Regions from separate parts of the Shewanella sp. DNRA4 genome, predicted to be linked through region 2. Evidence: riboswitches for the same ligand, from Rfam matches in the RefSeq annotation. Region 2 holds a riboswitch; the other holds the start of a gene.
The links. Region 2 has a riboswitch for cobalamin ahead of HG547_RS15910 (TonB-dependent receptor). Riboswitches for the same ligand answer to the same signal wherever they lie in the genome.

Region 1 (4,200 bases), on a different contig from region 2:
CGATTTCAATAACTCGTTCGATAACAACTACGACGCATACAGCGGCTATTTTCCATACGCACTTAGTACTAAATTAGCTAATCCTCTGCGAAAAACGCGAGTTAGATTAGTTACGCCGACGCAAAATCAGCAAAAAGAAAAAACTACCTATTGAGGCGGTGATAATACCAACGGGCAGTTCTTGATTGCCCAGCAAACATCTCGCGAGCACATCAATCCACACCATAAACAAGCCGCCCACTAACGCGGTGAGCAAAATTGGCTGACGCCCGGGAAATAACAAGCGCACCGTATGGGGGATCATTAATCCAACAAAACCTATGCCACCACAGGTCGCCACTAAAACGGCGGTAATTAGCGAGCAGAGCAATAACATATTGAGGCGTAATTTAGGTACATTCACCCCTAAGGTGTGGGCCGTTTCATCCCCCGCCTGCAGGGCCATAATCTGCCGCTTCCAACCGAGGATGATAAAAAAACTCACCAATACAACGATGGATGGCAAAATTAAGAGCGGCCAACTGGCCTTAGCAAAACTGCCCAAACTCCAAAAAAGCACTGATGCCGTGGCCTGCGGGCTGGCAAAATACAACAGCAAGCTGGTTAATGCGCCAAACATAAACGATGTTGCCACCCCAGAGAGCAGCATGCGCTCAACTTGGCTGTTGAGCCCAAGCCCTGACAAGGCGAGAACAATAAGAACGGATAAACTGGCACCAATAAAAGCGCCGAAAGGCAAACTAAACCACAGGAGCCCAGCAAACATTCCCGAGCCACTAAAAATCCCCGAATTGGCAATAACGCCCGCATTACCGAATAGACCAGAGCCAGTAAACAAGGTCAGCATCACCACTGCGCCAAAGGAGGCACCTGAACTGATGCCAAATAAATAAGGGTCAGCAAGGGGATTGCGCGTTACGGTTTGCAGCACACTGCCCGCTAAAGACAGCCCCGCCCCCGCCACAAACGCGAGCAATATCCGTGGCAACCTTAATTCCATCACAATCCGCTCCGTCATCGAGGCGGCAGTTGACGCATCGTCGTTGGCGAAAAATTGATTGAATAATTTAATAAACACATGCAGCACATCTAAAAAGCTGATATTTGCCGCGCCAAAACTGGCGGCCGCAATCGGGGTCAGCAGAGCAAAACCCACCAAGCCAAGAATCAGCCATTGCTGGCGGGTTAATGGCGTTAAAATATGGGTTAAAAGATTCATCATTATCAGCTTAAACGTGTCAATCATGGCGTGTTTATCTCCCCGTTGATGTTATGGGGAGCGGATACAACCACATCATCCGTCGGTGATTTTTGATAACCATAAAAGTAATTAATTAAAGGATTGGCATGTTGTGGATGGGGCATCACTTGAGCGCAAACACCAAAAACTTGGGCAATGCGCTCCTCTGTTAATACCTCACTCGGCGTGCCCATGGCGCTCACTTGCCCCTTATCCAGTAGCAGCAAACTATCACACAGGGCACTTGCTAAATTCAGATCATGAATAGAGGCAATGACACTAATGCCAAGGCTTCGAACCAGCTCCAAAATTTGTATTTGATAGCGCACATCGAGGTGGTTTGTGGGTTCATCTAAAATCAGTAACTGAGGTTGTTGCACAATAGCGCGGGCAATCAGTGCCCGTTGTTTCTCGCCACCGGAGAGCCGCTCATATTGCTGATAGCGCTTATGGCTAAGACCTACCTTTTCAAGCGCCTTGATAATTTTTTCACTATCACCGCTGGAATTAGTATCGAACATCCCTTTGTGGGGCGTGAGCCCCATAGCAACGAGTTGCTCTGTGGTCATATCAAAATAGTGCGGCGTATCCTGCTGCACCACAGCTACTTTGCAGGCAAATGCCTTGGGCGAAAGCTCGTTAATATCCTGCGAAAACAAACTGATTTGCCCCAGAGTTGGGCGAATAAAACGATATATACAACGCAGTAAACTGGATTTACCCGCACCGTTAGGGCCGATTAATCCCAGCATTTCACCGCGTTGTAGGGCAAAGTTAATCCCTGAAAGAATGGTTTTGCCTTCGATGGTCCAACTCAATTGGCTGACATTGAGTGCCACATTAGCTAGCACCGCCGAAGATTGCACATCTGTTGACGTGGAAGGCTTCATTTAAAGCAGCTCCCACAGGCATATGTTGTACCCAAACCCAGTAGCACCATGGGCCACAGGGCGAAACGTATCAATATCATTTTCTGCTCCCTCGAGTCACCCGCTCGAGAACTAAGGCTGCACGCAGCGAAAACAGAAATAGGCAGGTCTCCTGACTTGTAGCAAAGAAGGTTCTAGGTTCTAGGCTCTAGATTCTAGGCACTTCTTTTTACTACTCACAGTTGCGGGTACAGTTCGGGCTGGCTGACGGGCAGCACCCCGATTCCCTATTATGTTTGGGTTGATCCGGCGTTTATAACGACTATTGCCTTAAGCGAATAGCGCAGGATAAAGCGAAATTCCCAACACCTATTTCTGCGACATTTAAACTTAGCGAACACAATGCGCTATCTCGCTCAAACGTCAGGGAAAAGCATTATCCTATATCTTGCTCATTAGGCAATGCAGTTTAAATCAGAAAATTTTCATCATCCCATTTAGCATGAGATTTCAAACTCAATCACCATGGCCCGATGGCCAGTCTAAGCGCCAATATCGAGTCCCATGTTTATCTTCGAGTACATTAATCGTCACCACCGCGGCAACCGGTAAAGTAAGTTGACTGTAAAACCCTACCGTTCTCACCGCCCCCAACGCTCTTGCCATTAAATGACGGATCACCCCGCCGTGGGTCAGAACCCAAATATTGGCTGTGGGTGCATTGGCATTACGCTCGCCGTGGGCCTGTTCATCATCCAACGCCAGCAGGGCAAACTCTTTATTGAGGATCAGCTCTATTGCGCCATCGATACGAGCCTCGAAACTTGCCATCGTTTCTCCATTGGGCGGCGACACGGCCCAAGGATCTTGCCAATAGGCCGCCATGCGCTCGCCATCCTGTTGATATAACTCATCGAGCACGCGACCATCCCAATCGCCAAAATCCATTTCTTGTAGATCCTCCAGCAGGTTGACCTCAAGCGGCGAAGGCGTTGGTGCCGCTAAATGTGAACTCTCAGACAACCTGGAATGCGGCTCCAGCGCCAACACCTTGGCAAATTCAGCGCAGCGCCTTGAGGTGGAGCTGTAAATACCGTGGCACACAGTCGCCTGCGCCGCCACTGCTGCCGACATCTGCCGCCAGCCCTTCTCGCTCAGTGGAACATCGACTCTGCCACGTAAAATCGCACCGCCTTCGCATTCCCCGTGGCGTAACAGTAATAAGCGAACTTGTTTCATATATGCCTTTTAAAAATCTTAGAACCTAGAATCTAGGTGCTAGGAACAAAGCCTAAAGACTAAAACCTAAAACCTAGAGCCTAGAGCCTAGAGCCTAGAGCCTAGAGCCTAGAGCCTAGAACCTAGATTCTAATGACTTTGACTTTCACCTTGCCCTGACAATCCGATGTCGCGTATTATGGACGTCTATACGTATAAATGTCCAAACCATAACGAACGACATTCAATAATAAAATGCAATTTACCGCAGAATTGCATATTTTTGGACTCAACTTAGCTGTAGTAAAGGTAATCATTTATGGCGATATCTCTCCATCGAGCCAGCCAAACACTGGCAGACATTCGCAACCAGTTGTCAAAGCGCATTCTGATTTTAGACGGCGCCATGGGCACTATGATCCAAGGCTACAAGCTAGAAGAAGCCGATTACCGTGGCGAGCGTTTCAAGGATTGGCATACCGACGTTAAGGGCAATAACGATCTTTTAGTGCTCACGCAGCCACACATCATCAAACAAATTCACACCGACTACCTATTAGCCGGTGCCGATATTATTGAAACCAACACTTTCAACGCCACCACTATCGCCATGGCCGACTACGATATGCAGTCGCTGTCCGCCGAGATTAACCGTGAAGGTGCGCGCCTCGCCCGTGAGGCCTGTGATGAAATCGAAAAAGCCACGGGTAAACCACGTTATGTTGCCGGTGTGTTAGGACCCACTAACCGCACTTGCTCTATCAGCCCAGATGTGAACGATCCCGGATATCGCAATATCCACTTTGATGAGTTAGTGACCGCTTACTGCGAATCGACCCGCGCCCTGATTGAAGGCGGCGCCGATATCATTAT
Region 2 (4,200 bases):
AACCCGTAACCGTATTCGAAAATGATAAAGAAGCCTTATTGCAGTTTGATAACGGCAAACTGCTCCAATTTAAGGAAAATCCGAGTCCACAGTACCGCCATATTCCCTGTGATTTACCCGCTGTCGAGACTGTGGTCACCAATAGTTCGGCCTTTGCGGCGTTAACACAATCCGGTGAGGTGATCACTTGGGGTGATAGCTATGCTGGTGGTGATAGCCGCGAGGTGACTGAGCAGCTAAAGCAAGTTAAGCAAATCGTCTCGATTAAAGATGGGTTTGCCGCGTTACGTCAAGATGGCACTGTGGTGTTCTGGGGCAATGTGGGGAAATATCGCCTCGACAAAGCCCTACAAAACCGCATGACTAATATTACTAAATTATTCGCCAACCAAGAGGCCATTGCCGCGCTAGATGCCACAGGCAAGGTACACACTTGGGGTTATGGCCCTTACGGTGGCAATAGCTTGCATGTGCAGGATCAATTAGTTGATGTCATTGATATCTTTGCTAAGGGACGCAGTTTTGTCGCCCTCAAAAAACAGGGTAGTGCAGTGATTTGGGGCCAGGTTGAAGAGTCGACCAATATGAAAAAGTTGCTCCCTCAGCTTACGGATGTGGCGAAGATCGAATATTTTCAACACACCTATGCCGCCTTGAAAAAGGACGGCTCAGTAGTGAGTTGGGGCTGGCGCAGTGATACTTATCCTATCCGCAGTGCCTTAAAAGACGTGGCGAGTATGACGGCAAACAATTGCGCATTTGCGGTGTTAAGTCCTACGGGGGATGCGCATTTTTGGGGCGATGGCATTAACTGTGGCGTTGATTGGATTAAAAAAAACGACATTACAGGCGTGAAGGAGATTATCAGTATCGGCTCAGGGTTTTTATTACTGCGGGATAAGGCCGTGCCGCAAGTTGTGGCCGACGACACTGACTACGCGTATATGTTTGGGTTTCACTATGCCCAAGAGATTCTTGATAAATATTGGCAGGAAGGCAGTGTTATTACGCAAGGACCATCCTCCTTTGTGTTTACGCGTCCCGATGGCAAAGTGGTGCCCGTTGGATATCGCGCCAACCGTGATAATGTGGAAAAGTTAATGGCACGTATTCCGCGCCTCACGTGGTTAGATGGCGCAAATGACGGTTATGTTGGCATTAGCGACAAGGGGGAGCTGGTCTCTTGGTCGATGAATTTGCCCATGTTCGACAAGTCGCCTGTGCAACCTGCTGACTCGTTAGTGATTAAGCCGCTGGATTTAAGCCCAGTTGCCCAATGCGAAACCCCTGAGCAGCGTCAGGCGATTTTGAGTAAAGACAGACCCCAACCTGCGGCAAAAAACTGGGATGGCGTTTTCTAACTCATCTGAGCTTTCTCGCCAATCTGAGATTAATGGACTTTCATCCGTATAGACGTCTATAATGCGCGCGCTTAGGTCTTTAATATTCTGAGCCTTGTTGGGCGTTAACAGGTTTGACGCCCTTTGAACCTAATTTTGAGTCAACCTTCTGTGGTGCTTGCGATGATGAAGTCGCGAGATAATCGGGAAGCCAGTGAAATTCTGGCACTGCCCCCGCAACGGTAAAAGGTGAGAGACGACCGCATTTGATAGGCGTTCACGATGAACACTGAAATCGAGTGTGTAAAGGTCAGTTTCGCGTTCATCTCAAGTTGAGATGGATATAGCCTAAGTCCGGAGACCGGCCCTAAAGGTGTTTTTGAGATTTCGGTGGGCAGATCTCAAAATGCGATAGTGACTATCAGTGTTTTCTACTGAATCAACGGTATCGTGGCGCTAATGCCCCGTTTTCCTTGTAGGAGTTAAAGGTAAAATGGGAACACATCCAACCAAAATTGCGCTGCTGATTGGCAGCCTTTGCAGTGTATCAATTATCGCGCCCGCTGTGGCTGCTGATGAAACTCATGCCGCCAACGTCGATGAGCATATCGTGGTGATTGGCCGTGCTGATAAGACCCCGTTAAATATTGCCGCTAATGTGAATGTGATTGATGCCGCGTCGATTGAAATGAGTGGCGCGACTAATTTGACTGACGTCTTACGTGGTCAGAGCGGTATTCAAATTTCGGATAACAATATTGGTACTAGCTTTGCGATGCGCGGTTTTAGCGCCAGCACAGCGGTAAACAACACCTTGATTTTGCTCGATGGTCGCCGTCTGAATAACATTGATATTGCTGCGCCTAGCCTGAATGCAATTCCCTTAAATCAGGTTGAACGCATCGAGATTTTATCCGGCAGTGCGGGCGTGCTCTATGGCGATCAAGCCGTGGGTGGTGTGATCAATATTGTGACTAAGTCGCCTGAAAATACGGGTGGCAGCGTGCAATTATCCGGCGGTAGCTTTAATACCTATGAAGGTCGCGGCGATGTGTCTGGCGCAATCAACAAGGATTGGCGCTATTTCTTGACCGGAAGCTACAACCAAGGTGACAACTATCGTCAGCATAACGCCAATGAAACGGGTTCTATCCTTGGCCGCATTCAATATAAAACGGCGACTGATTCGTTCTTTGTTGAAACCAGCTACTACGATGATGACCGCGAAAATCCAGGGGCATTGACTAAAGATCAATTTAAAGACAATCCACGTTACTCTGGGAACGATAAGCAATATTCCCATGAAATGACCACTGCTGCGCGTACGGGCTATCAGCATCAGCTTAATCAAAACTGGGCATTAGCGGCGGATTTAGATTACAGCGATACCTTAGTCAGCTCACTCAATTGGGACCAGAGCCATAATACTCGCTCACTGCTGATGTTTAGCCCTAAGGCGCTCGCCAACTACAGTACCCGTCAAGGTGAGCTAAACCTAGTGACTGGTTTGGATATCAGCCGCGGTAAGGCAGAGTTTGACTCTATGGCGCGCAGCAATGTGCAGGAAATGCAAAGTGCTTACCTGCAAGCCACTGTGCCATTAAGCCACACCTTAAGCTATGTGGTGGGCGGCCGTTATGCGCGGGTGACTGACGATCTGGTCGATGGTAATGTCTATCCAAATGGTATCGATTTAGATGAAGATGCCACTGCATTCGAGTTCGGTTTAAATTACCGCCCAAGCGCCGAGCACAGATTCTATCTACGTGGCGATGAAAACTTCCGTTTCGCTAAGGTGGATGAGCAAGCCTACACCCCGAAGGATGTTTTTGGCCTAAAGCCGCAGACCGGCCGCTCCTATGAAGCGGGTTGGGATTGGGCTGTTGCCAGCCAAACTTTGCGAGTGAGCCTATACCGCCTCGATTTAGAAGATGAAATTGTCTTCGACCCGAGTGCTGAAAAACCCGTTGGTGGTAGCTTTCAAGGCGCTAACGTTAATGCGGACGCTTCACGCCGTTATGGCGCGAGTGCCGATTGGGATTGGCAGGTGACTAAAGCGTTGCAACTAGGTCTTGAGTACAACTATATCGATGCCGAATTTACCGATGGGGTAAATGATGGCAAGAAATTGTCTTGGGTAGCCGAGCATTCGGGACGCGGTTATGTCAGCATGGATTTTGCCGAACATTTTCAAGTCTTTGCCGAGGCCATTTATACGGGCGATCGCTTTATCGAAGGCGATAATGCTAACCAAGGCGATAAATTGGCTAGTTATGTCTTAGGTAACTTGGCACTTAACTATACCCGTGACGCCTGGTTAGCGAGCCTGCGTATCGATAACCTGTTCGATAAAGACTATGTCAGTGCTGGTTATTATGCTGGTGGAACCTATGACGGCTATTACTCAGGCCGAGGCCGTGATATTCGCTTTACTGTTGGCTACCGTTTCTAAGCTGAACCCTAATAATTAAGTGATTTAGCGCATTTTAAAGCCAGACGTTGTCTGGCTTTGTTATTTCTGTCGTTTGGTGCAGAGAAAAATAATCTCTACGGGTGTAATACCAATCACATTAAATATCTAATCAGTTCAGAGCCTCACAGGCATTTCAATCCAAGGCGCATTGACGCAGAAATGGTCATTCCCTTTTAAGTCAATGTAACACCGGAGTGGGATGCCTGTGAGGCTCCCGAAGGGCGGCTGATGTTAACTGTATGGCAACGCGCTTTATACTGTGTTTAAGGCTTTCGACAGAGCACCACTATGCCTTCAAGCCTTCGCCTTGTCTAAAGCGCGTTGAATTCCCGCTGAATGAACAGATATTTAATACGATTGGTATAGGCTAAGTCGTTGCTTATACTA

Region 1: it holds a riboswitch for cobalamin, as region 2 does, so the genes downstream of both, HG547_RS06975 (ABC transporter ATP-binding protein) here and HG547_RS15910 (TonB-dependent receptor) in region 2, are expected to answer to the same signal.

Annotation. Positions count from the first base shown of each region.
Region 1 covers NZ_JABAIP010000005.1:125,550-129,749, reverse strand. Annotated here, with positions in the region: gene HG547_RS06980 (iron ABC transporter permease) at 107-1,246, opposite strand; gene HG547_RS06975 (ABC transporter ATP-binding protein) at 1,243-2,130, opposite strand; cobalamin riboswitch at 2,254-2,450, opposite strand; gene HG547_RS06970 (histidine phosphatase family protein) at 2,626-3,348, opposite strand; gene metH (methionine synthase) at 3,647-4,200, shown strand, end outside.
Region 2 covers NZ_JABAIP010000014.1:87,939-92,138, reverse strand. Annotated here, with positions in the region: gene HG547_RS15915 (hypothetical protein) at 1-1,361, shown strand, start outside; cobalamin riboswitch at 1,496-1,725, shown strand; gene HG547_RS15910 (TonB-dependent receptor) at 1,834-3,792, shown strand.